Regions from separate parts of the Bradyrhizobium sp. SZCCHNS3052 genome, predicted to be linked through region 1. Evidence: riboswitches for the same ligand, from Rfam matches in the RefSeq annotation. Region 1 holds a riboswitch; the other holds the start of a gene.
The links. A riboswitch is a leader RNA that binds a small molecule or an ion and turns the genes downstream of it on or off. The one in region 1 is predicted to bind S-adenosylmethionine.
Positions count from the first base shown of each region.

Region 2: linked by a shared signal. The riboswitch ahead of QX073_RS30470 (homoserine O-acetyltransferase) and the one ahead of QX073_RS27910 (O-succinylhomoserine sulfhydrylase) in region 1 are both predicted to bind S-adenosylmethionine.

Region 1 is NZ_JAUETB010000012.1:38,106-52,724, forward strand. Features, by position in the region: gene QX073_RS27865 (ATP-binding protein) at 1-505, shown strand, start outside; gene QX073_RS27870 (GcrA family cell cycle regulator) at 628-1,143, opposite strand; gene QX073_RS27875 (aspartate aminotransferase family protein) at 1,621-2,832, shown strand; gene argF (ornithine carbamoyltransferase) at 2,841-3,767, shown strand; gene QX073_RS27885 (Hsp33 family molecular chaperone) at 4,020-5,015, shown strand; gene apaG (Co2+/Mg2+ efflux protein ApaG) at 5,854-6,246, opposite strand; gene QX073_RS27895 (OpgC domain-containing protein) at 6,571-7,899, shown strand; gene QX073_RS27900 (SGNH/GDSL hydrolase family protein) at 7,899-8,657, shown strand; gene QX073_RS27905 (GDSL-type esterase/lipase family protein) at 8,671-9,831, shown strand; gene QX073_RS27910 (O-succinylhomoserine sulfhydrylase) at 9,909-11,117, opposite strand; SAM riboswitch at 11,194-11,273, opposite strand; gene QX073_RS27915 (2'-deoxycytidine 5'-triphosphate deaminase) at 11,386-12,492, shown strand; gene QX073_RS27920 (MATE family efflux transporter) at 12,623-14,101, shown strand; gene QX073_RS27925 (SRPBCC family protein) at 14,106-14,507, opposite strand; gene QX073_RS27930 (VOC family protein) at 14,518-14,619, opposite strand, start outside.
Region 2 is NZ_JAUETB010000015.1:14,118-28,736, forward strand. Features, by position in the region: gene QX073_RS30430 (alpha/beta hydrolase) at 1-30, shown strand, start outside; gene QX073_RS30435 (secondary thiamine-phosphate synthase enzyme YjbQ) at 293-712, opposite strand; gene QX073_RS30440 (BTAD domain-containing putative transcriptional regulator) at 1,089-1,820, shown strand; gene QX073_RS30445 (hypothetical protein) at 2,011-3,153, shown strand; gene QX073_RS30450 (hypothetical protein) at 3,268-3,498, shown strand; gene QX073_RS30455 (S8 family serine peptidase) at 3,551-5,602, shown strand; gene QX073_RS30460 (GIY-YIG nuclease family protein) at 6,273-6,608, opposite strand; gene metW (methionine biosynthesis protein MetW) at 6,670-7,335, opposite strand; gene QX073_RS30470 (homoserine O-acetyltransferase) at 7,339-8,553, opposite strand; SAM riboswitch at 8,645-8,724, opposite strand; gene QX073_RS30475 (chorismate mutase) at 8,922-9,755, shown strand; gene hisC (histidinol-phosphate transaminase) at 9,793-10,890, shown strand; gene QX073_RS30485 (prephenate/arogenate dehydrogenase family protein) at 10,887-11,822, shown strand; gene QX073_RS30490 (DUF2125 domain-containing protein) at 11,825-13,009, opposite strand; gene QX073_RS30495 (gamma-glutamylcyclotransferase) at 13,109-13,705, shown strand; gene QX073_RS30500 (lysophospholipid acyltransferase family protein) at 13,709-14,476, opposite strand; gene QX073_RS30505 (YdcF family protein) at 14,489-14,619, opposite strand, start outside.

The sequences.
Region 1 (14,619 bases):
GCATGTCCAGCCCCACGCCATGGTCGACGTCGTCCCCATCATCCGCCAGGTCACCGACGGGCTGGAGTCGCTGGCGCGCGAGCGCCAGGTGGTGATCGAGACCAGCCTGCCGGACGTGCCGGTGACGATCGCCGGCGACCGCGAGGAGCTGCTGCGCGTGTTCGAGAACCTGATCGAAAACGCGCTGAAATACGGCGCCTCGGGCGGGCGCGTGATCGTCTCGCTGGAGCAGGCCGTCTCCGCCGAGAACGCGCCGGAGATCCGGGTCAAGGTGCGCGATTTCGGCCCCGGCATCGCGCCCGAGCATCTGCCGCGCCTGACCGAGCGCTTCTATCGCGTCGATGTCGGCGACAGCCGCGCGCAAGGCGGCACCGGGCTCGGCCTCTCCCTGGTGAAGCACATCCTCAACCGCCATCGCGGCCGGCTGCTGATCGAAAGCGTGCCGCGCAACGGTGCCGCCTTCACGGCGTGCTTTCCGCAGTCGAAGCCGGCGCGGGGCGCCTGATCGCCCGTCGCATCTGCGGCCCGGCGCGGGCCGGGCTCACGTCCATGGTCGTTGTGAGTTGAGGCCGCCGGAGATCCCAGGGCGATGCGGAGCATCCTCATCGCCCGTCGCGGCCAACTTCCTCAGCGCGTGGTCGACTTCGCCGGCTGGCGGCGGCGGTCGGCCGCGGGCTGATAGGCGACGCGCGAATGCTGCGCGCAATAGGGCAGACCGGAAAGCGCCTTGCCGCCGCAGAAGAAGAAATCCGCGCTCGAGGGATCGCCGACCGGCCAGTGGCAGGTCGCCTCGTTGAGCTCCAGCAGCGACAGCCGCTGGTTCATCGGCACGACGTTGTCGAATGCAACCGGATCGGGCTCCGCCTCAACCTCGAAAACCTGTGCGAGCGCCGTGTTGCCGCGCGCCACCGGGCGCGCCACCCGCATCATCGGCTGTGCCGGGCGGGCCGCCTTGCGCTGGCGCGGTGCCGCGGTGGCCGGGCTCTTGGCGCGGCCGGACAGGCCCAGCCGGTGCACCTTGCCAATCACGGCGTTGCGCGTCACGTTTCCGAGTTCCGCGGCGATCTGGCTGGCCGACAGTCCGGCTTCCCAGAGTTTTTTCAGTTGCTCGACGCGATCGTCGGACCAGGTCAATACGGTCATCGAACCTTTCCCTTCGCGTTGCGCCGGCCAATTCCGGGACGGCGCTGCGATGCTGTCTCAAGAAAATCCCTGGCGGCAGAATCCCTTGTCCCTCGCCGGGCACGCGCAAGGCACCCGGACGTTACGCAAACTCAGAGAACTTCGAGAGGGATCAGAACTGCCGCACGAGATGTCGTACTCGACGTTGAAAACGCTACAATATGGCGTGACTCCCGCGCAAGAGTCGGCGGCCGCAGTCCACACATTCCGTGGTTCCCTGTGGCGTGTCTCGAGGCGTGTCAGGCGTCCGGAATCTCACGGGCCGGCCCCCCATGCATCAGCTGACGCGTAGTTGACTCCCACCGCTGCCCGCATACAATAGATGCACGTGCCGCCTTGAAAAGGCGGCACATTTTGTTTTCCAGGGTGGGGTCCCTGATGCGCGATGGCGCCGCGTGGCGCGTGTCTCGGCCGGCCCGTCAGCTCATGTGATCCGCCATGACCAGTGTTGCCGCTACGCATCTCCTCCCCGTATTCGCCCGGGTCGATCTTTCGTTCGAGCGCGGCGAAGGCGCGTGGCTGATCGCGACCAATGGCGACCGTTATCTCGATTTCACCTCGGGCGTCGCGGTCAATTCGCTCGGCCATGCGCATCCGCATCTGGTCAAGGCGCTGCAGGAGCAGGCGGCCAAGCTCTGGCACATGTCGAACCTGTTCAAGAGCCCGGATGGCGAGCGCCTTGCCGCGCGGCTGTGCGAGCAGAGCTTTGCCGACTACGTGTTCTTCGCCAATTCGGGCGCGGAGGCGATGGAAGGCGCGATCAAGATCACGCGCAAATATCACGCCGCCAAGGGACATCCCGAACGCTATCGTATCATTACGTTCGAAGGCGCGTTCCACGGCCGCACGCTCGCCACGCTCGCCGCGACAGGTTCGGCCAAATATCTCGACGGCTTCGGTCCGCCGATGGACGGCTTCGATCAGGTTCCGTTCGGCGACATCGAAGCCGTGAAGAAGGCGATCGGTCCGCACACCGCCGGCATCCTGGTCGAGCCGGTGCAGGGCGAGGGCGGCGTGCGCACCGCGCCGCTGCCGTTCTACAAGGCGCTGCGCCAGCTCTGCGACGACAACGGTTTGTTGCTGGTCATCGACGAGGTCCAGACCGGCATGGGCCGCACCGGCGATCTGTTCGCGCATCGCTGGCTCGGCGTCACGCCGGACGTGATGTCGCTGGCCAAGGCGCTCGGCGGCGGCTTTCCCATCGGCGCCGTGCTTGCGACGGCCGAGGCCGCGTCGGGCATGACGCCGGGCTCGCATGGCTCGACCTTCGGCGGCAATCCGCTGGCGGTCGCCGCGGCCAACGCCGTGCTCGACGTGATGCTGGCGCCCGGCTTCTTCGATCACGTCCGCAAGATGTCGTTGCTGTTGAAGCAGAAGCTCGCCGCCGTTCTCGATCGTCATCCCGACATCATCTCCGAGATCCGCGGCGAGGGCCTTCTCATCGGCGTCAAGGCGGTGGTGCCGTCGGGCGATCTGGTCACGGCGCTGCGCGATCAGAAGCTGCTCACCGTCGGCGCGGGCGACAACGTCGTGCGCTTCCTGCCGCCGCTGATCGTCAACGAATCCGAAATCGAACAATCGGTCGAGATGCTCGATCGCGCCTGTGCGGCGCTGTCGGGCGGGCCTGCCAAGCAGGCGGCCGCATCATGAGCAAGACCATGGGCAATACGCCGCGTCATTTCCTCGATCTCACCGAGATGCCGGTGGAGGAGCTGCGCAACGTGCTGGCGCTGTCCAGCGCGATGAAGAAGACCTTGAAGGCGCGCGAGCCGGCGAAGAAGCCGCTCGAGGGCAAGGTGCTGGCGATGATCTTCGACAAGCCGTCGACGCGCACGCGCGTGTCGTTCGACGTCGGCATGCGCCAGCTCGGCGGCGAGGCGATCATGCTGACCGGCACCGAGATGCAGCTCGGCCGCGGCGAGACCATCGCCGACACCGCGCGCGTGCTGTCGCGCTATGTCGACGCCATCATGATCCGCATCCTCAGCCACGAGGCGCTGCTCGAGCTTGCCGCGCATGCCACCGTGCCCGTGATCAACGGCCTGACCCGGCGCTCGCATCCCTGCCAGGTGATGGCCGACGTGATGACCTTCGAGGAGCATCGCGGCTCCATCGAGGGCCGCACCGTGGCCTGGACCGGCGACGACAACAACGTGCTGGCCTCCTGGGCCCATGCCGCCGAGCGCTTCAAGTTCCGGCTCAACGTCGCCACCCCGCCGCAGCTGTCGCCCGGCAAGCCGATGAAGGATTTCATCCGCGCCACCCGGGCCGACATCCATCTCGGCCACGATCCGGAAGTCGCTGTCGCCGGCGCCGACTGCGTCGTCACCGACACCTGGGTGTCGATGGGCGACAAGGATGGCGAGCATCGGCACAATTTGCTCAAGCCCTATCAGGTCAATTCCAAGTTGATGTCGCTGGCGAAGCCCGAGGCGCTGTTCATGCACTGCCTGCCGGCCCACCGCGGCGAGGAGGTCACCGACGAGGTGATCGACGGCCCGCAGTCGGTGGTGTTCGACGAAGCCGAGAACCGCCTGCATGCGCAGAAGGGCATCTTGGCCTGGTGCTTCGGCGAGCGGGCTTAGGGTTCGACGGCGCAATTTCACCGGTGTCGTCCCGGCCTTGAGCCGGGACCCATACCGCGTGATCGAACTGATTTGCAGCTGTGGCCGTTGCTCGGCGTAGTTGGAGCGATCGTGGTTCGTCGGTTACGGCTTAGCGTCGGCGACTACCACCGGCGTTCCTCGATAGCATCCGCGGTATGAGTCCCGGCTCAAGGCCGGAACGACAGCCGGGGATGCCCTTCCATTCGTTTCAATCATCCCCAAATACGCCCCATGACAACCAATCCCCCCGACACCGACATCAACCTCGATACCAGCCGCGCCCCCTCGGCGGTGCCGGTCGACGACGCCGTGCTGCCGTTCGAGGTCGCGGCGCTCGATCTGCGTGGGCGACTGACCCGCATGGGCCCGGCGCTCGACGACATTCTCACCAAGCACGCTTATCCCGCGCCCGTGGGCAAGCTGCTCGGCGAGGCCATCGTGCTGACGACCTTGCTCGGCTCCGCGCTGAAATTCGACGGCCGCTTCATCCTGCAGACCCAGACCGACGGCCCGGTGTCGTTCCTGGTGGTCGACTTCCAGGCACCCGACCGCCTGCGTGCCTATGCCCGCTTCGACGAAGCCCGGCTGGCGGAGGCCAAGGATTCCGGCGGCCTGCTCGGCAAGGGGCATCTGGCGATGACCATCGACCAGGGCGCCGACATGAGCCGCTACCAGGGGCTGGTCGCGCTCACCGGCGGCAGCCTGGAGGAGGCCGCTCATGAATACTTCCTGCGCTCCGAGCAGATCCCGACCCGCGTGCGCCTCGCCGTCGGCGAGGAGTGGAGCGGCGGCAAGCACCGCTGGCGTGCCGGCGGCCTCCTGACGCAATTTTTGCCGCAGGCGCCGGAGCGCTTGCGCCAAGCCGACCTGCATCCCGGCGATGCGCCCGAAGGCACCGAGCTGCATGCGATCGAGGAGGACGAGGCCTGGGTCGAGGGCCAGTCGCTGGTCGCGACCGTCGAGGATATCGAGCTGATCGATCCCGCGCTGTCGGGCGAGCGGCTGCTGTATCGCCTGTTCCATGAGCGCGGCGTGCGCGTGTTCGACCTCGTGCCGCTGCAGGCGCGCTGTTCCTGCTCGCGCGATGCGGTTGCCAACATGCTGAAGAGCTTCTCGCCCCAGGACCGCGCCGACATGGTCAAGGACGACAAGGTCGTCGTCACCTGCGAGTTCTGCTCCTCGGTCTATCACTTCACCCCGCACGAAGCCGGCGTGACGGAGAACTGACTCTGTTGCGCTCGCTCCGCGCGTCGTACCGATCGTGCTCGAGCGACAACCCTCCGTACGTCATCGCGAGCGCAGCGACGCGATCCGCAGTCCTTCGACAGTTCTGGATCGCGTCGTCGCTTCGCTCCTCGCGACGACGCTTGATAGGCTGCGTCGCACGGCGTCGGAGAAAACGTCGGGAGTTCGTGTGCGCCGGCGATCTCGATTAGTTCGTTGTTGAAAATCGGCTTTCTCGCTGATCGACGCCACATCCATGCCCGTCGCGTTGATTGGTCGCAGCAACAAACCGCTTGTGCCGTCGGGCAAATCACTGGCACATTTCCGCGCGTCTTGCTGCCGCACGAGGGGCGTTTCGCGACCGTCACGGACCGTTGGCAGCGGGATGCGACGGGCGTGTGTTGCCGCAGCGTAGTTCAGTCTGCGCGGACGAACGGCGATGCACGTACGGTCAAGTCGCGCGGTCCTGATATCCCGATGCTGATATCAACTCACGCTGAAGCTCCGCTTCGCGTTGAGGATGGTGGCCAACAAGCCCGGCGCACCAGGGAGAACGCGAAGCAGCCGTTAAAACCGTCGCGCAGGGAGGGCCGGGTCGTTCCGGCTGAACCTGTGGTACCTGCCGCCTGCATTTTTTCTGCAGGCGGGCCGCAGGCCTCAGCCGAGGCCCGGCCTTCCCTGCGCCCTCTATTTGCAGAGGGCGGGTGAATGGACAAGGCTCGGGCGCGGGATGCGTCGCGAGAACGATTTCGTGCGGCGCGGGTGCAGGATCTGTCGTATTGCAGCACAAGAGACAGCGAGCAGACGAGACTTGGGGCAGTCGGACTGCATGCCTTCTCAGCTAGTTCAACACCCGCTTGCCCTCGGGGCTGTCGAGCGAGAAGGCCGGCACGGCGATGTCGAAGTGCTCACCGCTCTCGCTCTCCATTTGATACGAGCCGGCCATGAAGCCGGACGCGGTGGTGAGCGGGACACCGGAGGTGTATTCGAAGCGCTCGCCCGGCGCGAGCACCGGCTGCTCGCCGACCACGCCCTCGCCGCGGACCTCCTGCTGCCGGCCGATCCCATCGGTGATGATCCAGTGCCGGCTGCGCAGCCGCACCGTCTCCTCTCCGCTGTTGGTGATGACGACGGTATAGGACCAGAACCAGCGGCCATCGGCCACCGACGACTTCTCAGGCAGGAAGTTCGGTTCGACGGTCACTTCGATGTGGCGAGTCACGGCGCGATACATGGTGGCATTGTAGCGGAAACCCGCGCCGGAACCAATCGCGACGCCATCGTGCTTTCAACACAGTTCCGCATTATGGCACAAGAATCGCGGACTTTGTCGGCCGTACGCGCGATCCATTCCTTGGACTCGGATCGGGCGCGGCAGGCAGCACCCTGGCGGCGATCGACCTGTCCTGCGCCGTGCGATCGCCCACCAGCCGTCCGCCAAGGTCGAAAAACTGGGCACGGCCCAGCTGATAAGTCCTTCATCGCTTGCGTAAAATCTGCGCAGCCCTACATTTCCCCTGCCGGGCCTCGAGGGCTGGCAGCCTTGACGCGGTGCCTGATGACGTCGATTGTCGATCGCCCTGCCGGACCGTCCGCCCCCGCCGCCAGCGCCGCACCCGCGCCGGCTGCGGAGACTGCCGCCGCGGCGAGCGCGGCTGCATCTGCATCTGCCGTCGCGGCCGCGCCGGCCGTCACCGCTGCACCCGCCACCACCGCTGCTCCTGCGATCACCTTCCCGGCGGTCGGCGAGCGCGAGCTGCGGCTCGACCTGTTTCGCGGGCTGGCGCTCTGGCTGATCTTCATCGACCACCTGCCGCCGAACCTGCTGACCTGGTTCACGATCCGCAACTACGGCTTCTCCGACGCCACCGAGATCTTCATCTTCATCTCCGGCTACACGGCGGCATTCGTCTATGGCCGGGCGATGCAGGATGCCGGCTTCATCGTCGCCACCGCGCGCATCCTGCGCCGCGTCTGGCAGATCTACGTCGCCCACGTCTTCCTGTTCACGATCTTCCTTGCCGAGATCTCCTACGTCGCGACCAGCTTCGAGAACCCGCTCTACACCGAAGAGATGGGGATCATGGACTTTCTCAAGCAGCCGGACGTGACGATCGTGCAGGCGCTGATCCTGCGCTTCCGCCCCGTCAACATGGACGTGCTGCCGCTCTACATCGTGCTGATGCTGTTCCTGCCGCTGATCCTGTGGCTGATGCGCTGGCGTCCTGACGTCACGCTCGGGCTCTCGGTCGTTCTCTACGCACTCACCTGGGAGCTCGATCTCTATCTGACGGCCTATCCGAACGGCTTCTGGGCGTTCAACCCGTTCGCCTGGCAGCTCCTGTTCGTGTTCGGGGCCTGGTGCGCGCTCGGGGGCGCCCAGCGCATGTCGCGCATCATCAACTCACCGATCACGCTCGGGCTCTGCGTCGCCTATCTGGTCGCGGCCTTCTGCGTGACCCTGACCTGGTACATTCCGCAGCTCGGCCATCTGATGCCGCGCCGAATCGAGCAGTGGATGTATCCGATCGACAAGACCGACCTTGACGTGTTGCGTTTCGCGCATTTTCTCGCACTCGCAGCACTCACCGTGCACTATTTGCGCAAGGATTGGCCGCTCTTGAAGTCGCCGTGGCTGCGTCCGCTGATTGTTTGTGGGCAACACTCGCTCGAGATCTTCTGTCTTGGCGTGTTTCTGGCGTTTGCGGGCCACTTCGTCCTTGCCGAAGTGTCCGGCGGCGCCATGATGCACGCGGTGATCAGCCTTTGCGGCATCCTCATCATGTGGGGGGTGGCGTCGTTGATTTCGTGGTACAAGCGTGAGGCCGATAAGGGGGCCGCGCGAAAAGGTGCGCGCAGCAACGCCGATCTGGCGGGAGGGGGCTGATGAAGTCCGTCTCGTGGTTAAGGTTGGGTATCGCAGCGCTGGCTGTTTCGCTGGCGGCCTCCGCGCGCGCGGAAGATGCGCCGCAGAACTGCGAGGTGCCGGCCTACCTGCTGACAACCGAGAGCCCGCTCCCGAAGGTTGCAGACGCCGTCAAGAATGGCCGCACGCTGGATATTCTCGTCGTCGGAAGCCGCTCATCCTCCATTGTCAGCACCTCCGACGCAAATGCCTACCCCGCCCGTCTGCAGGCGGCGCTGAAGGACAAGCTGCCGGCCGTCACCGTCAATCTCAGCGTCGAGCTGCAGCCCAAGAAGACGGCCGAGGAGGTCGCGGGCAATCTCGTTAAACTGGTGGAAGGAAAACGGCCTAATTTGGTCATCTGGCAGACCGGCACGGTCGACGCCATGCGGTCGATCGATCCTGATGAGTTCCGGCAGGCGGTCGACGACGGTGTGGCGACGCTGCAGAAGGCGGGAGCTGACGTCGTCTTGATGAACCTGCAATACAGTCCGCGGACGGAAACATTGATCTCCGTGCCGCCCTATGTCGACAACATGCGTGTGGTGGCGCAGCAGCGCGACATCCCGCTGTTCGATCGGTTTGCCATCATGCGGCAGTGGAACGAGCAGGGCGATTTCGACCTGTTCAATCCGACGCACGGGGTCGAGCTGGCCAGGCAGGTTCATGACTGCATCGGCCGGGCGCTGTCGAAGTTCATCATCGACGCGGCGCATATCGGGCCGGCGCAGCAGAACTAGGATTATGTCGTTCATGACGTCGAATGAGTGTCACCGCGTATCCGGGACATGGGAGAAGCTTTCGGCCGTTGCGGTCATTGCCATCGCCCTCGCGCTGAGCCCGCAGAAGGTACGGGCGCAGAGCGCAGCGCCGGCTGCACCCGCCGCGCTTTCCGATGTGAAGAGCTCCGGTCCGAAGCCTCCGTTGATCAGCGAGCTGCGACCGAGCATCGGTCACATCACATTGGCGCAGGCGAACGATCAGATGCGCGGGCCGATCGCCGCGGTGCGCCCGGCGGCCACGACCTCGCCGCCCGCGGCGACGACCGCGCCGGCCATGATCGATGCACAGCCGCCGGCTGCAGCCGGGCAGGCCGTCGCGGCCACGCCGCCGCAATCGCGCAGCATCACCGAGCGGGCGATCGACAAGGTCAAGCAGGTCGCCAAATCGGCCACCGACATCTTCAACCGCGTGCCGTGCCTGCCGCCGAAGGGTGTCGCCAAGAAGAACTTCATTTCGCTGCCGCACGTCGCCAACAAGCTCGCCTCCGGCCTGCCGGTCGTGATCGTCGCCTTCGGCTCATCGTCGACGCAGGGCTTTGGCGCGAGCGCGCCGGACTACACCTATCCGAACCGGCTCGCCGCGCAGTTGCGCCGGCAATATCCCATGGTCGACATCAGCGTCATCAATGCCGGCGTCGGCGGCGAGGATGCGCCGGAGATGATGAAGCGACTGGAGACGTCGGTGATCGACCGGCGTCCGGATCTCGTGATCTGGCAGGTCGGCACCAATGCCGTGCTGCGCGATCTCGATCCGGCCGAGACCGCCAGGCTGGTCGAGGATGGCGTCGCCAAGATCCAGGCGGCAGCCTCCGATGTCGTGCTGGTCGACCTGCAATATTCGCCGCGCGTCAACGAGCGCTCGGAGAACGCCAGCCGCATGAACAAGCTGCTCGGGCGTATTGCCGAGCTGCATCACGCCGGCATCTTCCCGCGCTTCGAGGTGATGCGCGACTGGCACGAGCGCCAGGCGATCCCGATCAACGAGTTCGTGATCTCGGACGGCCTGCACATGAGCGATTGGGGCTATGCCTGCTTCGCCCAGTTGCTCGGCGACGACATCATCCGCTCGGTCGGCCAGGTCAAGCTCGGCATCAACGCACCGGCCGAGGTGCCGACCTATCGGCCGATGTGATCGAGGGCGAGTGGGGAACAGCGAGTAGCGAATAGGGAAAGAGATCCTACTACTCGCTACTCTCTATTCGCCATTCGCTACGCCGCGCTGAGGGCGGCGTCGAGATCCTCGATCAGATCGTCGGCATGCTCGAGCCCGGCGGAGAAGCGGATGAAGCCCTCGCTGATGCCGAGCTCGGCGCGCGCCTCCGGCGTCAGCCGCTGATGCGTCGTCGTCGCCGGGTGCGTGACCAGCGTCTTGGCGTCGCCGAGATTGTTGGAGATGCGCGCGAGCTTCAGGCCGTTGAGCGTACGGAACGCAGCCGCCTTGCCGCCCTTGACCTCGAAGCCGACCAGGGTCGAGCCGGCGCGCATCTGCTTGCGGACGGTTGCCGCCTGCGGATGGTCCTCGCGGCCCGGATAGATCAGCCGCGAGATCTTCGGATGCGCGGCGAGGAAGTCGGCCACCTTCGCCGCCGTCTCGGTCTGCGCGCGCACGCGCACCGCCAGGGTCTCCAGACCCTTGAGCAGAACCCAGGCGTTGAACGGCGAGATCGACGGGCCGGTCTGGCGCATGAAATTGTGGATGTGCTCGGCGATGAACGCCTCCGACGACAGGATCACACCGCCGAGGCAGCGGCCTTGGCCGTCGATGTGCTTGGTCGCGGAATACACCACGACGTCAGCGCCGAGCGCGAGCGGGCTCTGCCAGATCGGGGTGGCGAACACGTTGTCGACGATCAGCCGCGCGCCATGGGCGTGCGCGATCTCGGCGATGGCGGGGATGTCCATCACGTCGAGCGTCGGATTGGTCGGGCTCTCCAGGAAGAACGACTTGGTGTTGGGTCTGACCGCCTTCTGCCATTGGTCGAGGTCGAGCCCATCGACCAGGGTCGACTCGATGCCGTAGCGCGGCAAGAGATCCTCGACCACGTAGCGGCACGAGCCGAACAGCGCCTTGGCCGCGACGACGTGGTCGCCGGCACGGAGGGGAGCCAGGATTGCCGTGGTGACCGCGGCCATTCCGGTTGCGGCCGAGCGGCAGGCCTCGGCGCCCTCGAGCTCGATCATGCGGCGCTCGAACATCGCCGTGGTGGGATTGGAGAAGCGCGAATAGATGAAGCCGGGATCCTCGCCCTTGAAGCGCGCCTCGCATTCCTCGGCGGTGGCGTAGACGAACCCTTGGGTGAGATAGAGCGCCTCGGCGGTCTCGCCGAATTCGGAGCGCAAGGTGCCGGAATGCACCAGCCTCGTTTCGGGACGATAGTGGGCGAACGACGCCGGCGCCTTCGCGGGGGACTTCGACATGTGACCTCCATCGTGGCCACCGCCTCGGGCGATGGGCACAAAAAAACCGGCCTGGGAAAACTCCTCACGGCCGGGATCACAATCGTCCCCGGCCTGTTTAGCGACTTATTTAACGTGGCTGCAAGCCGGCCGGCTCAAATCACCACGGGATAAGTCGTGCTCATAGTCGCAACCGGCCTTTCCGTCAAGCCAGCCATCGGATAACCGGTCAAAAGACCCTATATTGGCTCCATAAGCCGCCGTTCCGGCGCCTGCAAAGGATCAGGTCTTGCCGTTTTCGCTCAGCCCCGACGCCCACGGCATCCTCCCCGATCGCATGATCGTGGCGATGACGGAGGCTGGCCTGATCATCCCCGAATATGATTTCGTCGAGAGCCAGATCCAGCCGGCGAGCCTCGATCTGCGGCTCGGCGACATCGCCTATCGCGTGCGTGCGAGCTTCCTGCCCGGGCCGGGCGCGACGGTCGCCGAGCGCATCGACGAGCTCAAGCTGCACGAATTCGCACTTGCCGACGGCGCGGTGCTGGAGACCAACTGCGTCTACATCGTGCCGCTGTTGGAGAGCCTGGCGCTGCCCAAGGACATCGTCGCGGCCGCCAATCCGAAAAGCTCGACCGGGCGGCTCGACGTGTTCACCCGCGTGATCGCCGACGGCACGCGACGCTTCGACATGATCGGCGCGGGCTATCACGGCCCGCTCTATGCCGAGATCAGCCCGAAGACGTTCCCGGTCCTGCTGCGCGAGGGCTCGCGCCTGTCCCAGGTTCGCTTCCGCTATCGCGACGCGGTCCTGTCGGAGGACGAACTGATCGCGCTGCACCAGGCCGAGCGACTGGTGGATCGCGACGATGCCGATCTCACCGGCGGCGTCGCGCTTTCCGTCGACCTGTCCGGCAGCAATGCGAACGGCAATGTCGGCTATCGCGCCAAGCGCCACACCGGCGTCGTCGACGTCGACCGCCGCGCCGGCTATCCGGTCGAGGAGTTCTGGGAGCCGATCAAGGCACGTCCCGACGGCAGCCTCATTCTCGATCCCGGCGAGTTCTACATCCTGGCCTCCAAGGAGGCCGTGCAGGTGCCGCCGGACTATGCCGCGGAGATGGTGCCGTTCGATCCGCTGGTCGGTGAATTCCGTGTTCATTACGCCGGCTTCTTCGATCCCGGCTTCGGCTATGCCGGCGCCGGCGGGCAGGGCTCGCGCGCGGTGCTAGAGGTGCGCTCGCGCGAGGTGCCGTTCATCCTCGAGCACGGCCAGATCGTCGGCCGTCTCGTCTACGAGAAGATGCTGGCGCGGCCGAATGCGATGTATGGCAGCCGCATCGGCTCCAACTACCAGGCCCAGGGCCTGAAGCTCTCCAAGCATTTCCGTCTCTGAGCGCGGCTGCGTCTGCCGCGCACCCCCAATGCGCCTGCCGCACAGGGCGCGCGCCAGCGCCGTGCTAGGAAAGCGAGAGCAATCGAACGATAACACGGCCGCGGCCTGCGCGGCCGAGCGGGGAGCTGAGATGTCCGAGATCGGCCTGGCCGACAATCCGGTCGGCGAGGGGCGTGCGTTGCCGCCCCCCGAGAAGCCGGTCCGGAATAAGCTCGTCGACGGACCCATCCTGCGCACCCTGCTGTCGCTGGCCTGGCCCAACATCATCGCGAACACGGCCGGCACCTGCGTCGTCATCGCCGAGACCTCCTATATCGGCCGGCTCGGTATCGAGGCGCTGGCGGCGATGGCGCTGGTGTTTCCGCTGGTGATCCTGACCATGACGATGTCCGGCGGCGCGATGGGCGGCGGCGTGGCCTCGGCGATCGCGCGCTCGCTCGGCGCCGGCGACGCCGAGCGGGCCTCGACGCTCGCCACGCACGCGCTGCTGATCGCGCTATTGTTCGGCGCGACCTTCATGATCGGCATGCTGGCGTTCGGCCCTGCCTTGCTGGAGGTGCTCGGCGGCCGCGGCGCGGTGCTGAGCCATGCCACGGCCTATCTGCAGATCTTCTTCGGCGGCGCGATCCTGCCCTGGCTGATGAACTCGATGGCTGGCATCCTGCGCGGCACCGGCAACATGAAGCTGCCGTCGTTCATGATCCTCAGCTCGGCGCTGCTGCAGATCGTATTGGGCGGCACGCTCAGCCTGGTCCTCGGGCTCGGCATGCGCGGCGTCGCCGCCGGCGCGCTGCTGGCGTTCTGCGTCAGCATCTCGGTGATGGGCTGGTACCTGTTCTCCGGCCGCGCGCGCGTGCGGCCGAAGCTGCGGGGCCTGAAGATCAGCGGCGCGATGTTCGCCGACATTCTCAAGGTCGGCGCCGTCGCCTGCTTCTCGCCGCTGCAATCCGTGCTGTCGATCGCGATCTTCACGCATATGCTGGCGTCGTTCGGCACCGCCGTGCTCGCCGGCTACGGCATCGGCGCGCGGCTCGAGTTCATGATGACCACGGTCGCATTCTCCGTCGGCATGGCCTCGGTGCCGATGGTCGGCATGGCGATCGGTGCGGAGAGAATCGCGCGCGCCCGCCGCATCGCCTGGACGGCGGGACTGGTGTCGTTCGCGTCGGTGGGCGCGCTGTCGACGCTGATCGCGATCGTCCCGCAATTGTGGGTCGACATCTTCACCCAGGACGAGAGCGCGCGCAGCGCGGGCCGGCACTATCTCCAGGTCGCGGCGCCGATGTATGCCTTCATCGGCCTGGCGATCTCGATGTATTTCTCCTCGCAGGGTGCCGCCAGGGTGCTCGGTCCGGTGCTGGCGCAGACGGTGCGGCTCGTCTTCATCGCTGCGGGTGGCAGCTATCTGTTGAGCCGTGCCGCGACCGAGGGCGACTTCTTCATGCTGGCGGCGTCCTCGATGGTCCTGCTCGGGGTGCTGACGCTCGCCAGCGTCATGCTCACCCGCTGGGGCCCGAAGCCGGCCGCAGCGCTGGAGCTGCGCCCGGCCGTGCTGACGGCCGGACGCGGCCTTGACTCGCGCGGGCCGCCGCCGGCGCGTATCGGCTGAGCCGCTATCCGCGCAGCCTGCCCAACGTGTCCTGCATCGCGCGCGCGCCGAGCTCCATCTGCTGATCGATATAGGGTGCGATCTCGTGCGGCAGCACGTCGGTGGTCCAGATCACCCGGCAGCGCTCCTCGCCTTCCGGGATGATCTGAAACGACGCACTGTGCTGGCTGATGCGTTCGTTCTTGATGGCATAGACGAGGCGCCGACGTTGATCGTCGCAGTCGACCAGCTGCTCGCGCACCACGCTGCCGTTGGCGAAGCTGACAATGCGGACGTCGCCGTCGAGTGTGGTGCCGGTGACGAAGCCGGGCGCCACCCTGGTATGAACAGCGCCGAAATCCCGCACTGCGTCCCACACTGCACCCGCCGGGGCTGCGATCGGAATGTCCTTCTGGATGGATGCCATGGGCTTGACCTCACGGACACACGGCTTCGATGTTGTTGCCGTCGGGATCGATCAGGAAGGCGGCGTAGTAGGTCGGACTGTAGTCCGCGCGCGGCCCGGCGCCGCCATTGTC
Region 2 (14,619 bases), on a different contig from region 1:
GGCCTGCGGGATCCAAGGTCGATGGTGTGATGACCTCCGGAAGCGCCTCTCCTTCGTGGCTGAATCACCGACGCCTCGCAGCCCTGCATTGTCGTCCCTGCGAACGCAGGGACCCATAACCACCGGCTTCAATGGGACGATGGCTGGTAGTTGTGCCTCACCGATAGATTCCGCGGTATGGGTCCCTGCGTTCGCAGGGACGACAGCGGAGATTGTGGCACGGACCAACCCGGCCGTGACGACATGGGTCAGTCGGAGGCGTCAACGCATCCGGAAACGGCGACACCGCCCCCTACTCCCCGATGATCTTGATCAGCACGCGCTTGCGCCGACCGCCGTCGAACTCGCCGTAGAAGATCTGTTCCCACGGACCGAAGTCCAGCCTGCCTTGCGTGATCGCGACCACGACCTCGCGGCCCATGATCTGGCGCTTCATGTGGGCGTCGGCATTGTCCTCGCCGGTCCGGTTGTGCCGATAGCCCGCCACCGGCTCGTGTGGCGCCAGCTTCTCCAGCCATTGCTCGTAGTCGAAATGCAGCCCGCTCTCGTCGTCATTGATGAAGACCGACGCGGTGATGTGCATGGCGTTGACGAGCACGAGCCCCTCGCGCACGCCACTCTCCTTCAGCGCCGCCTCGACATCATCCGTGATGTTGATGAAGGCGCGACGGCCCGGTGTCTGGAACCAAAGTTCCTTGCGGAACGATCTCATCGGAACAATCCCGTGCTTCATCACCATGGCCATAGGATACCGCAACGCGCGTGTCCGTCCTCGAGTGTGGCGTAGCTCACAGCGTGCGGTTCCAGCTGCGCCCAGACTGGACCCGATGGAGTGCATACTGCAAGCCACAACGGCACGGTCTCGCTTCGTCCTACAATCCAAGATTGAACCGAACGTTGCTCGGACAGACTTAACTGCATTGCCGATCTCATTTCGACGATGACAACGACAGCGTGGCGGCTCGCCGTTCGGCGACGACCGTGCAGACCTGATCGGGCTGCAGCCGCTCAATCTCATCGCACGAGAAGCTCGACTTCTGCAGGCAAGGCGCCGATCGCAGCGAGTCGCCATTCAGAGGAGAGAGACAATGAGTCTGCTGCGTATCAATCTCTTTGGCGGTCTTGAAATCAGACGCGTCTCCGGCGAGCAGGTCGTCATCCCAAGCCGCAAGGCGGCAACGCTCCTGGGCTATCTCGCCCTCACCTCTCCGCACGGCATTTCACGCAGCAAGCTTGCCGCCCTCCTGTGGGAAGGCCGCTTCGGCGACAACGCGCGCGCAAACCTGCGCCAGGCGCTGTTGACGCTGCGCCGGGTGCTGCCGCAATGCACCGAGGTGATCTCGGCGGAACGCGACGACATCCGCATCCATCCGAACGCCGTCACGACCGACGTGCAGGAATTCGAGGTGCTGCTGCAGCTCGGCGATCTGGAAACCATGGCCCGCGCCGCCGCGCTGTTCCGGGGCGAGTTGCTCGACGGCATCAGCTCGACGTCCTGCGCGTTCGAGGCATGGCTCTCCGCCGAGCGTCAACGACTGAAGACGCGGGCGATCCGGGCGATCGCGGGCCTGCTGGACGTCGGCGGCCGGGAACATGTGGAGATCGCCACGACGTTCTCATTGCGTGTGCTGGCCGCAGATCCGCTGCAGGAGGACGTCCACCGCACCTTGATGCGCTGCTACGCGCAGCAGGGCCGCCGTGCCGACGCCCTGCGTCAATATGACTTCTGCCGCACCGTGCTGCGAAAGCAGGTCGGCGCCACGCCGGAGAGCGAAACCGAGAGCCTGCAGCGCGAAATCAGGCGCATGCTACGCGTCTGACGATCCGCGTGATCTTGCTCCATGCGTTCCACACATGATCGATTTTGACGGCACTTTCACGCCCCGCTTGACACTTGCATCACGGCCACGCGCGCAACATCGCCCTCGATCGACGTCGCGCAGCAACTACGCCTGATGAGGTCAAGCGGCGCGCCGCTCGAAGATCAAACAACGAGCGAGGAGGCTCAACATGAGTGGCATGCAGCAGTCGACTGAGGACTATGGTCAATTGAATCCCGAAGGGATCTTCGGCTCCGTTCTCGGCAGGTTCGCCGGACAGGCGATCGGACGCCTGATCGGCGGCAAGACCGGCCGCGACTTTGGCGGCGCCATCGGCGGAATCGCGGGCGGGTTCGCGCCGTTCTCGGTCGGCCCCGGCACCGAGCAGCCGTCGGAGATGGAGTTGCAGGGCTTCTGGAGCGTGCTCAAGAAGATCGGTCAGGGCGTCCAGACCGGCCTCAACGTCGGCCACAACCTCGGCATCTTCAGCGCCGGCCCGCAGGCCGCAGCCGCCGCGCAGCCGACCGACATGGAGCTGCAGGGCTTCTGGAGCGTGCTCAAGAAGATCGGACAGGGCGTCCAGACCGGCCTCGACGTCGGCCACAACCTCGGCATCTTCAGCGCAGGCCCGCAGGCCGCAACCGCTGCGACGCAGCCGACCGAGATGGAGCTGCAGGGCTTCTGGAGCGTGCTCAAGAAGATCGGTCAGGGCGTCCAGACCGGCCTCAACGTCGGCCACAACCTCGGCATCTTCAGCACCGGTCCGCAAGCGGCACCCGCAGCGGCGCAGCCGACCGACATGGAGCTGCAGGGCTTCTGGAGCGTGCTCAAGAAGATCGGTCAGGGCGTCCAGACCGGCCTCAACGTCGGCCACAACCTCGGCATCTTCAGCACCGGTCCGCAAGCGGCACCCGCAGCGGCGCAGCCGACCGACATGGAGCTGCAGGGCTTCTGGAGCGTGCTCAAGAAGATCGGTCAGGGCGTCCAGACCGGCCTCGACGTCGGCCACAACCTCGGCATCTTCAGCGCTGGCCAGCCGGGCCAGCAGACGGCGGCCGCGCAGCCCACCGACATGGAGCTGCAGAGCTTCTGGAGCGTGCTCAAGAAGATCGGTCAGGGCGTCCAGACCGGCCTCAACGTCGGCCACGACCTCGGCATCTTCAGCGCCGGCCAGCCGGGCCAGCAGGCGGCGGCCGCGCAGCCGACCGACATGGAGCTGCAGGGCTTCTGGAGCGTGCTCAAGAAGATCGGACAGGGCGCGCAGACCGGCCTCAACATCGGGCACACGCTCGGCATCTTCAGCACCGGCCAGCCCGCAAGCACGATGCACTAGGACGGCGGATCTGAAGCAGCGACCCGCGCCATTCGCAACGCGGGTCCAAGCAAGCAAGGCGGTGGGCGCACGAACAGTCCGCCCACCGCCGACCTGACATGGAGGGAGCGACGCATGGCGGATCCGAACTCAGAGCAGGAATTCATCGTGCAAGGCGAGCCGGTCAAGTCCGGCCAGCTTGCTGATCATTTGAGCCGCGAGCCCGGCGTGAAACGCGTCGGTCAGGTCGCGCCCGACGTCGTCATCCTGTCGATGACGAAGAGCCAGGCCGACCGCCTCCGATCGACTTTCAGCACGATCGTGGTGGAGCCGAATGCTCCGCTGAAACCCTTTGGCGCCGGCTGACTTCAGCCGCGCCCCCCGACGATGTCACGAGCGAGGATGAAGGAGCCCGCAAATGGCCGCACGAAGCAAACCTGAAATCTCGGATCCGAAGGATGCGGCCGGCACGGCCGTCAACGGCACCGGAGCACGGCCCGGAGCGGGGCAGCCACCAGCCGAGGCCGTTGCCGCACCGCGGGCGGCAACGCCGGTAGCCGCCGCTGCAGCCCCTGCCGCGCAAGGCACGGGCCGAAGCGACGGCGGCAAGGACGGCGGCAAGGCGCCGCCGGCAGCGGACCAACCCGTCGCAACGATCTCGCAGCGACGGGCGCAGTACATCCTGGCCCCGCGCCAGCAGACGGGGCTTGCGACCTTCAGCGCCGACTTCATCGTCCAGCAACTGACAAACACTCCGGACATCGACGTGGTGAAGACCATCCAGCCGCCGCGCCTGCTCGGATTCCAGAGCGCCGACCCGGGGCAAGCCCCGCTCGGCCCGATGGTGCTGGCCCGCATGGCGCCCGACAAGGCCGAATTGCTGAAGGCCCAGGCCGGCGCACGGCTCGCGGTCGAGCGCGATGCGCCGCTCACCTACATGCTCGATCCGACCGTCCCGCAGGTGCCGGCGCCGCACCAGCTTCCCAATCCCGGCGTTCTCATTCCCTTGGCCGACGGGTTCTCGACGACGATCGAAGTGGTCGGCGAGAGCGGCCCGCTGCCGGAGGTGGAAGTGTACGTGTTCGGCAGCGTATGGCCGGTTCAGGGCGTCACCGACGCCAGCGGCCGCGTCACGCTCAAGATTCAGGGCGAGACGCCCGACACCATCCGCTCGATCCTGATCAAGCCGCGGGTCGATTACTGGACCTTCTGGCTCGATCGTCCGCAACTGACCCCCGACAGCGTGAACCGCATCGCCGCGAAGACGCTGGGCGCCTACCTGCGCGGCTTTCCCGGGCAGCAATTGCTGGGATGGGGCCAGCGCGCGATGGGCCTCGACCGCGTTCCCCTCGCCTACAATGGCGCAGGCGTGAAGATCGCGGTGATCGATTCCGGCGCAGCACCAACCCATCGCAATCTGCACGGCGTCACGATCGGCAAGAGCATCGTCGGCAATGATCCCGCGAGCTGGACCATCGATACGATTGGCCACGGCTCGCATTGCGCCGGGATCATCGCCGGCGGGCCTGTCGGCAGCGGCGGAGGCATTCGCGGCTTCGCTCCGGCGGCCGAAATCCATGTCTGCCGGATCTTCCCGGGGGGCCGGTTCAGCGATCTCGTCTCGGCGCTCGACTACTGCATGGAGAACGGCATCGACGTCGCCAACATGAGCCTGGGCGGCGGCGAGCCGTCGCAGATCATCGAGGAGCGGATCCTGCGGGCCAAACAGATGGGCCTCGCCTGTATCGTCGCCGCGGGAAATTCGTCGGGGCCGGTCCAGTTTCCCGGCTCGACGCCGCATTGCCTGTCGGTCGCCGCGATGGGCAAATGGGGCGAGTTTCCCGAGGACAGCTTCCACGCCCAGCAGGCGCTGGACGGCTTCCGCAGCAGCGACGGATATTTTCCGGCCAAGTTCAGCTGCTTCGGGCCGGAGATCGACGTCTGCGCGCCGGGCGTCGGCATCGTGTCCTCGCTGCCGGCCGATGGCTTCGGCGCCTGGGACGGCACCTCGATGGCGACGCCGCACGTCACCGGCCTCGCCGCGCTGGTGCTGGCGCATCATCCCGACTTCAAGGGTCCGTTCGCGACGCGCGACGCGCGGCGTGTGGAGCGGCTGTTCCAGATCCTGAAGGAGACATCGACGCCGCTGCAATTCGGCGATCCCAATCGTGCAGGAGCCGGGCTGCCGAATGCGATGCGCGCCCTCGGCCTGGAGGCGAGCGTGGCCTCCGCGCCCGCGGCCGATCCCTCGCTCGACGTGCTCCGTCGCCTGTTGGGACTGGCGCGCGGCGCGCCGAACGCCGCGACGTCTCCGACGCTGGCGCCGCAGGCGCCCAATGGCAAGCTCAACGGATCCGGTTCGGTTGCCCGGGGCCCGGCAACGACCACCGGCGAGTGGTCCAGCCCGGCGGTCGGTGATCCCAGTCCGGCGCAAATCCGCGACATCATGCACAAGGTCGGCTTGCTGTAGATCACGGGCAAGCCGTAGGAACGGCATCAGACGTTGTACGACGGGCAGTTTGCGCATGAGCGTCATGCGCGAATTGCCCGTCGTGTTAGTTCGTCGCACGTTTGGCACTTGCGCCGTCGGGCAAATCAGGCGCAGATTTCCGCGCGTCCCGCCTCGCAGCAAGAGGGGCGTATCGCGGTCGTCACGAGCGCTGAGTGTGGGATGCGATGGGCGTGTCGGATTGCGCGTGGGGCTTGCCTCGCGCGGACGAGCAATTCCGGCACGCACGGTCAAGTCGCGCGGTCCTGGCATCCCGACGCTGATGCCAAGTTTGTTGTGGTGTTCTGCATCACGCGGACGACGGTGGCCAGAAAGCCCGGCGCACCGGGGAGAACGCGAAGCAGCCGTTCAACCATCGCGCAGGGAAGGCCGGGTGTTCCGGCTCGTACCTGTGGTTCCTGCCGCCTGCATTTTTTCCGCAGGCGGGCCATGGGTGCGGCCAGCATCCGGCCTTCCCTGCGCCTCTTCGTTATCGGAGGCGATGCATGACGCATAGCTCGGGCGCAGATGCGCCGCGAGGACGCCGGGTCATGTCTCAGCTTCCACCCGCTCTTTGAAAAGTGAAGATCGCCCCCCAAGCTCGTCATGGCCGGGCTTGTCCCGGCCATCCATGTTGCTCCTCGTGCACGGTCTAGCTTGCGATCGTCTCGAAGAGATCATTCCAGTCAGGATTGCTCGCAATGATCAGTCCCACCTTCCAGGCACGCGACCAATGCTTGATATTGTGCTCGCGCTGGATCGCGCTCTGAATATCATCGTAAACCTCGAAATACACGAGGCGCTTCAAGCCATATCGCTTGGTGAAGCTATCAACGAAGCCGCATCGATGCTGATAGACGCGCTGCACGAGATCGCTGGTCACACCGATGTAGAGCGTGCCATGGGGACGATTGGTCATGAAATACACGTAGCCGCCCGCCATGGCGCCATACTGCAAGACGTGGATGGCCGGGACGAGCCCGGCCATGACGTGGAGAGAGCGGAAACACAAACGTCGATAGGCCCCCTGGGAACGGTCGCCCCCTGCCCTACCTTCCCTTCTCCGCCCTGCTCAGCAGGAACACGCCCTGCTCGCCGAACATGTTCCAGAACCACCAGGGCATCGCGACGCGCAAGGGACGGCCGTAACTATCAAGCGCGACGGCGCGCTCCATCTTGACGCCGATCTCATTGCAGAGCTGCACGAAGTCCTTGATGGTGCAGAAATGGATGTTCGGCGTGTCGTACCAGGTGAAGGGCAGATTGTCGGTTCGCGGCATGTGGCCGCCGACGAGCAGTTGCAGGCGCAGCCGCCAGAAGCCGAAATTCGGAAAGGTGACGATGGCGCGACGGCCGATGCGCAGCAGATTCTCCAGCACGACCTTGGGCTGCCGCGTCGCCTGCAAGGTCTGCGACAGGATCACATAGTCGAACGCATCGTCGGGATAGTCGACAAGATCGGTGTCGGCGTCGCCCTGCACCACCGCGAGCCCCTTGGCGACGCAATGATTGACGCCCTCGCGCGACAGCTCGATGCCGCGGCCGTCGATGCCGCGGCTCTCCAGCAGCTGCAAGAGATCGCCGTCGCCGCAGCCGATGTCGAGCACCTTGGAGTCGCGCTCGACCATGCCGGCGACCAGCAGATGATCCGGCCGATAGGCCAGCACCTCGCCGCCGGAAAAGCCGTTCAGCGGCAACACGCCCTGCATGCTCATGGCTCAGCCTCCGTTCGCGGCGTTGAGGCCGCGCGCCTTGCCGGCGGAATCGAGAAAGGCGCTGGCGATCTCGAAGAACTCGGGGACGTCGAGCAGGAACGCGTCGTGCCCCTTGTCGGTCTCGATCTCCGCGAACGACACCCGCGCGCTGGAGGCATTGAGCGCATGCACCAGCGCCCGCGATTCCGCGGTCGGAAACAGCCAGTCGCTGGTGAAGGACACCACGCAGAAGCGGGTCTGGATGCCGCGGAACGCCGCCGCCAGCACGCCGTCATGATCGGCGGCGATGTCGAAATAGTCCATCGCCCGCGTCAGATAGAGATAGGAGTTGGCGTCGAAGCGCTCGACGAAGGACGAGCCCTGATAGCGCAGATAGCTCTCGACCTGGAAATCGGCGTCGAACGAGAACGTCGGCAGTTCGCGGTCCTGCATGCGGCGGCCGAACTTGCGATGCAGGGCGGCATCCGACAGATAAGTGATATGCGCGGCCATCCGTGCCACCGCGAGGCCGCGATGCGGATGAGTGCCCTTGTCGCCGTAGCGGCCGTGGTCCCAGTCGGGATCGGCCATCACGGCCTGGCGGCCGAGCTCGTGGAAGGCGATGTTCTGCGCCGAGTGCCGGGTGGCGCAGGCGATCGCGAGATTCGCGAACACGCGGGTGGGATAGGCCACTGTCCATTGCAGCGCCTGCATGCCGCCCATCGAGCCGCCAACCACGGCGAACAACGTGTCGATGCCGAGATGATCGATCAGCATCGCCTGCGCGCGCACCATGTCGGGGATGGTGATGATCGGGAAATCGAGCCCCCACACCTTGCCGGTGGCGGGATTCAGCGAGGCCGGGCCGGTCGAGCCCATGCAGCCGCCGATCACGTTCGAGCAGATGATGAAATAACGGCTCGGGTCGAGCGGGCGGCCAGGGCCGACCAGCGTCTCCCACCAGCCGGGCTTGCCGGTGACGGGATGGCGGTTGGCGACGTGCTGGTCGCCGGTCAGGGCGTGGCAGACCAGGACCGCGTTGGACCTGTCGGCGTTGAGTTCGCCATAGGTCTGGTAGGCGATCTGGAACGGCGACAGGTCGACGCCGCAATCGAGCCTGAGCGGCTTGTCAGCGCCGAACTGCGCGACCAGCGAGCTCGGATGATCGACCTCGTGCGAGCGCTCTTCGGGCGCAATCGTGCGCAGCGCGGAGGTGGGTTTCGGCGTCAGGCCTGTCATGTCTCTCACCCCGGCCATCCGGCAAGGGCTCCCGAACCACGTGACATATCAGGCCATGAAAAACCCGGCCTGAACTGGGGTTCGGCCGGGATCGATAACGTCCCCGGCCTGTTTAGCGAGTTTTTTAACGTGGCTGCAAGCCGGCCGGCTCAAATGACCACGGAACAGGCAGAAACTAGTCCCGCGGGCGCTCCGCGTCAAGGCAAGCTGGGGTTGACCGCCGATCGGGCGCCCCACGGCTGCAAACCAGCCAAGCCTAGACGGCACAAGGTAAACTTGCTGTTGCGCGCGTCTCCCGCATCGGAGAGAACGACATCCGTTCCAGTCGGCCGCACGTTAACCGGTGGCCTGCGAAGAGTGACCAGCCCATGTCCAACCCGCCGCCTGCCCCGCCTTCGCTTGCCGATTTGCGCAAGGAGATCGACGCGATCGACGAGCAGGTCCATCAGCTCCTGATGAACAGGGCCGACATCATCGACCGGCTGATCAAGGTCAAGAAGACCCAGGAGGTCGGCTCGGCATTCCGGCCGGCGCGAGAGGCCGACATGATGCGGCGCCTGGTGCAGCGCCATCGCGGCATCCTGCCGCTCGACACCGTCGAGGGCATCTGGCGCGTGATCGTCTCGACGTTCACTTACGTGCAGGCGCCGTTCTCGGTTCACGCCGACGTGTCGGTCGGCGAATCCGCGATGCGCGATTCCGCCAGGTTCCATTTCGGCTTCGTGGTGCCTTATGTCGCCCATTTCAGCGCCCAGGCCGCCGTCGAAGCCGTGGCGCGCTCGAAGGGCGATCTTGCGCTGGTGTCGACGACATCGGGGCATACGCCGTGGTGGATCACGCTCGAGCCCGTGGGCGCGCCGAAGATCATCGCCCGGATGCCGTTCATCGAGCGTGCCGACCATCCGGCGGCGCTGCCGGTGTTCGCGGTGTCGCGGGTCGCCGACGACGCGCTCGTGCTGGAGGTCGAGACCTGGAGCATCCGCGTCTCCGGCTGGAATGCGCAGGTGTCGCGCGCGCTGTCGCCGCTGGCCGACGTGGTCGCGGTGCCCGATACCGCCTTCGACGGCGCCGCGCTGCTGGTGTCGATCGAGGCGCCGTCGAACCTCGACAAGATCAAGGCTGCCCTAATCGCGGCGGGCGCCTCGGTCCGCTCGACGGCCCTCGTCGGCGGCCATGCGAAACGCTATACGGTTCCGAGCTGAGACGCCTCGCGCCAGTGACGATTTTCCGGAGTTGATGATGAACCGCCCCGTGCCGAACCCCGGCATCCTCGACATCGCGCCCTACACGCCGGGCAAGAGTCCCAAGCCGGAGCCTGGCCGCAAGGTTTTCAAGCTGTCGGCCAATGAGACCCCGTTTGGACCCTCGCCGAGGGCGATCGAGGCGTTCAAGAGCGCGGCCACACATCTGGAAGATTATCCGGAAGGGACTTCCCGGGTGCTGCGCGAGGCGATCGGCCGCACCTACGGCCTCGATCCCGACCGCATCGTCTGCGGCGCCGGCTCCGACGAGATCCTCAATCTGCTGGCACACACCTTTCTCGGCCAAGGCGACGAGGCGATCTCCACCGCGCACGGCTTTCTGGTCTATCCGATCGCGACCATGACCTGCGGCGCCAGGAACGTGGTTGCCGCGGAGACGGAGTATCGCACCGATGTCGACGCCATCCTTGCCGCGGTGACGCCGCGCACCAAGCTGGTCTGGCTCGCCAACCCGAACAACCCGACCGGCACATACATCCCGTTCGACGAGGTCAAGCGGCTGCGTGCCGGCCTGCCGTCTCATGTCGTGCTGGTGCTCGACGCCGCCTATGCCGACTACGTTTCGCGCAATGACTACGAGTTCGGGCTCGAGCTGGTGGCGACGACCGAGAACACGGTCGTCACCCATACCTTTTCCAAGATCCACGGCCTCGCGGCGCTCCGCGTCGGCTGGATGTTCGGCCCGGCGCACATCGTCGATGCGATCAACCGAATCCGTGGGCCGTTCAACGTCTCCTCGCCGGCGATGCTCGCCGCGGTCGCCGCGATCGAGGACACCGCGCATCAGCAGATGTCGAAGACGCACACGGAAACGTGGCGCAACTGGCTGACCGAGGAGATCGGCAAGCTCGGGCTGAAGGTGACGCCGAGCGTCACCAATTTCATCCTGATCCACTTCCCGACCGACAAGGGCAAGACCGCGGTCGAGGCCGACGCATTCCTGACCCGGCGCGGCCTCGTGCTGCGCGCGCTCGCCAACTACAAGCTGCCGAACGCGCTGCGCATGACGATCGGCACCGAGGAAGCCAATCGTCTGGTCGTGGAGGCTCTCAGCGAATTCATGAGGGCGAAATGAGCGTCGCGGGGCGGTTCGAACGCATCGCGCTGATCGGCTTCGGCCTGATCGGCGGCTCGATCGCGCGGGCGGCGCGGCTGCAGGGCGTGGCCGGCGAGATCGTCACCACCGCGCGCTCGGAGAAGACTCGCGCGCGCGTCGCCGAACTCGGCCTCGTCGACCGCGTCGTGGCGAGTAATGCGGAGGCGGTCAAGGATGCCGACCTCGTCATCCTCTGCATTCCCGTCGGCGCGTGCGGTCCGGTCGCGGCCGAGATCGCGCCGCATCTGAAGCCCGGAGCCATCGTCTCCGACGTCGGCTCCGTGAAGGGCGCCATCGTTCGCGACATGGCGCCACATCTGCCAGCGCATGTTCATTTCGTGCCGGCGCATCCGGTCGCCGGCACCGAGAATTCGGGACCGGATTCTGGTTTCGCCGAGCTGTTCATCAACCGCTGGTGCATCCTGACGCCACCCGACGGTGTAGATGCCGACGCGATCGATCGTCTCCGCGCGTTCTGGGCGGCGCTCGGCGCCAAGGTCGAGATCATGACGCCGGATCACCACGACCGCGTGCTCGCGATCACCAGCCATCTGCCGCATCTGATCGCCTACACCATCGTCGGCACCGCCGACGAGCTGGCGCAGGTGACGGAATCCGAGGTGATCAAGTTCTCCGCCGGCGGCTTTCGCGATTTCACCCGCATCGCCGCCTCCGACCCGACGATGTGGCGCGACATCTTCCTGAGCAACAAGGATGCGGTGCTCGACATGCTCGGCACCTTCACCGAGGACCTCTCCAAGCTGACGCGGGCGATCCGCCGCGGCGACGGCGATGCGCTGTTCGATCACTTCACCCGCACCCGTGCGATCCGCCGCGGCATCGTCGATATCGGCCAGGATTCGGCGGCGCCGGACTTCGGCCGGCCGCTGCCGCAGTTGAAGAAGAGCTGAGGTCAGAACAGCGGCGGGACGCGGGCGACCTTGAACGGACCGAGCACGACGACGCCATCGGAGAAGCGCAACGGGAAGGTCCGCGCCTTGCGCCCTTCGAGGGTGGCCTCCTTGCCGAGCGCATTGATGCCGAGCGCGACGCCGACATTGGCGTTCTGCTTGACGACCTTGCCGAGGCCGGGAATGGCGCGGTCGAGCGCACCGAGCAGGTTGTTGACGTCCTGCGACTTCACACCCGGCGCTACGCGATCGAGCGTCCCCTGCGGCACGCCGTTTTCGAGCATCTTGTCGAGACCGAGCGCCGGAATGACCTTTTCGATCCCGGCCACCGTCATTTGCACTTCGCCATCAATGCCGCCATTGGCGGTCAGGCTGAGCGTGCCCGACGCAACGGCCAGCAGCTCGCCCTGCTGGATGCGCGACTGGACGATCTCGACATGACCGCCCGCCGCCTGGATCTCGCGAAACCGCTCCGGCCAGGGTTTGGGCCGGAAGTCCTTGAGACCCGTGACGCGGGCCTGGATGTCAGTATTGAACGGTTCGGCAAGCAGAGGATGGCTGCCTTGGATGCTGCCGCTTTCGATCTGCAGCGCAGTCTCCAGCACCGTATGGTCGGACGGCGTGCCGTCGGCGAAGCGGCCGTGCAACTCGACGTGATCGGCGCGCGCGGCGGGCACGGCTGTCCCGCCCTCGATGCGGTCGATGGTCGGTTGTTCGAACACGAGGTCGGCGCGCTGTGGCGGCCCTGGCAGGCCGCGGACACTGGCCTCGCCGACGCGCCAGTTCGCGGAGAACGAGGTCGGTCCGCGCCCATCAGCAATCGTCGCGGGTCCCTTGAACTCCGCGATGAGCCGCTTCGGGTCCCACACCTGGGCGACGACGAGGATCTCGTCGAGCTTGGCATTCATCAAAGGCGTGCCGGCGGCCTGCGAGAACAGGTCCACGCTCGGATCCGTGCAGCGGACCTCGAGCCGGAACGGGAAGCCCGCGACCGAGCGCTTCGCGCAGTCATAGACGCGTCCCGATTTTGCTTCGCGCGCACGCCAAGCGTCGGCCTGGACATCCACTTGCGAAGCGGCGAAGAACCAGAATGCGCTCCACGCAACAGCGGCGATCAGGAGCAGAACGGGAGCTATGAAGAGCCCCCAACGAGAGCGCCTGCGGCGCGCTTGCGGCAAACGAGACATGCAGGACACCCTTTGGGCAGCAATTTTGGCAATTCGGCGATCACGGATTGTGTATCTAAATTAACAATTCGCGAGCATCACACTTAGGCTTCCGCATTGATGTCCGCAATGACCCTCTCCGAACGCGACCTTCCCCACGGCGACCTCTGGGTCTTCGGCTACGGCTCGCTGATGTGGCGGCCCGGATTCGCTTTTCTCGAGCAGGTGCCGGCGCGGCTGATCGGCGAGCATCGCGCGCTCTGTGTGTATTCGTTCGTCCACCGCGGAACGCCGGAGAAGCCGGGCCTCGTGCTCGGTCTCGATCGCGGCGGCGCGTGTCGCGGCATTGCGTTCCGGGTGGCAGCAGACAAGCGCGACGAGACCATCGCCTATTTGCGGGCGCGTGAGCAGGTAACCTCGGTATATCGCGAAGTGACGCGCTCGGTTTGGCTTGAAAACGACGCGCGCGAGCGGGTGAGCGCGCTGGTCTACGTGGTCGATCGCGGCCACGTGCAATATGCAGGCCGGCTGTCGCCACAGGAGCAGTTGCGCCATGTGCGCCAGGGTCACGGCCAGTCCGGCGCCAATCGCGACTACGTGATCTCGACCGTGAAGGCGATCGAGGCGCAGGGCTTTCGCGACGCGCAGTTGCATCGGCTGGCGACGATGCTGCACGATGACGGCCACTCGCTGCATCCTGCGCCAAGCAAGACATAGCCCTCAAGCCTTCACCGGTGCCGGCACCCGGCCAAACAACTGCGCCTGTTCCGCCTGCCCCGCGGCGACGAGCCGGCCGGTCGCCTCTTCGATGACGCTCTGAATCCGCGCCATGAACTCATCGCGCGGCAGGCCAGGCGGCAGCGGATCGAGAAACTCCACGACGAGCGTGCCCGGATAGCGCAGAAATGTGCGGCGTGGCCAAAACAGACCCGAATTCAGCGCCACCGGCAGGCAGGGTACGCCGCAATCCGTGTAGATCAGGCCGACGCCGCCCTTGTAGTCCGGCGGTGCGCCCGCCGGACGCCGGGTGCCTTCCGGGAAGATCACAAACTGACGGCCGTGCTTCACCTCCTCCGCCGCCCGCCGCATCACCTGCTTCAACGCGCGGGCGCCGGAGCTGCGGTCGATCGCGATCATGTCCGCCTTGACGAGATACTGTCCGAACAAGGGAATCCGCAGCAGCTCGCGCTTGAGAACGAAGAACGGCGCATCGAAGAAATGCAGCAGCGAGATCGTCTCCCACATCGACTGATGCTTGGCGGCGACGATCAGCGGCCCCTTCGGGATCTTCTCGACGCCGCGATATTCGACGCGGATGTTGCAGACGACGCGCATCAACAAGATGTTGCTCTGCGCCCACCAGTTGGCGACGCGCAGCAGCGCCTTGCGGGGCATAGCCAGGGTCGGCAACGCGATCAGCGCCCAGAGCACGAAGTTCGGGTAGAATAGGATGTTGAACAGCAGCGAACGCAGGAAGATCGAGACCATCAGAAACCCAGTTCAATTGGCTTGCGCCGTCGTCGGTCGGCGCGACACCGAGCCGGTTGGCGGATCGAACTCGGGCGCGAGATCGAGGCCGAGATCGGCCAGCCGCAGCCGCATCTCGGCGGCGACATATTTGGCATATTCGG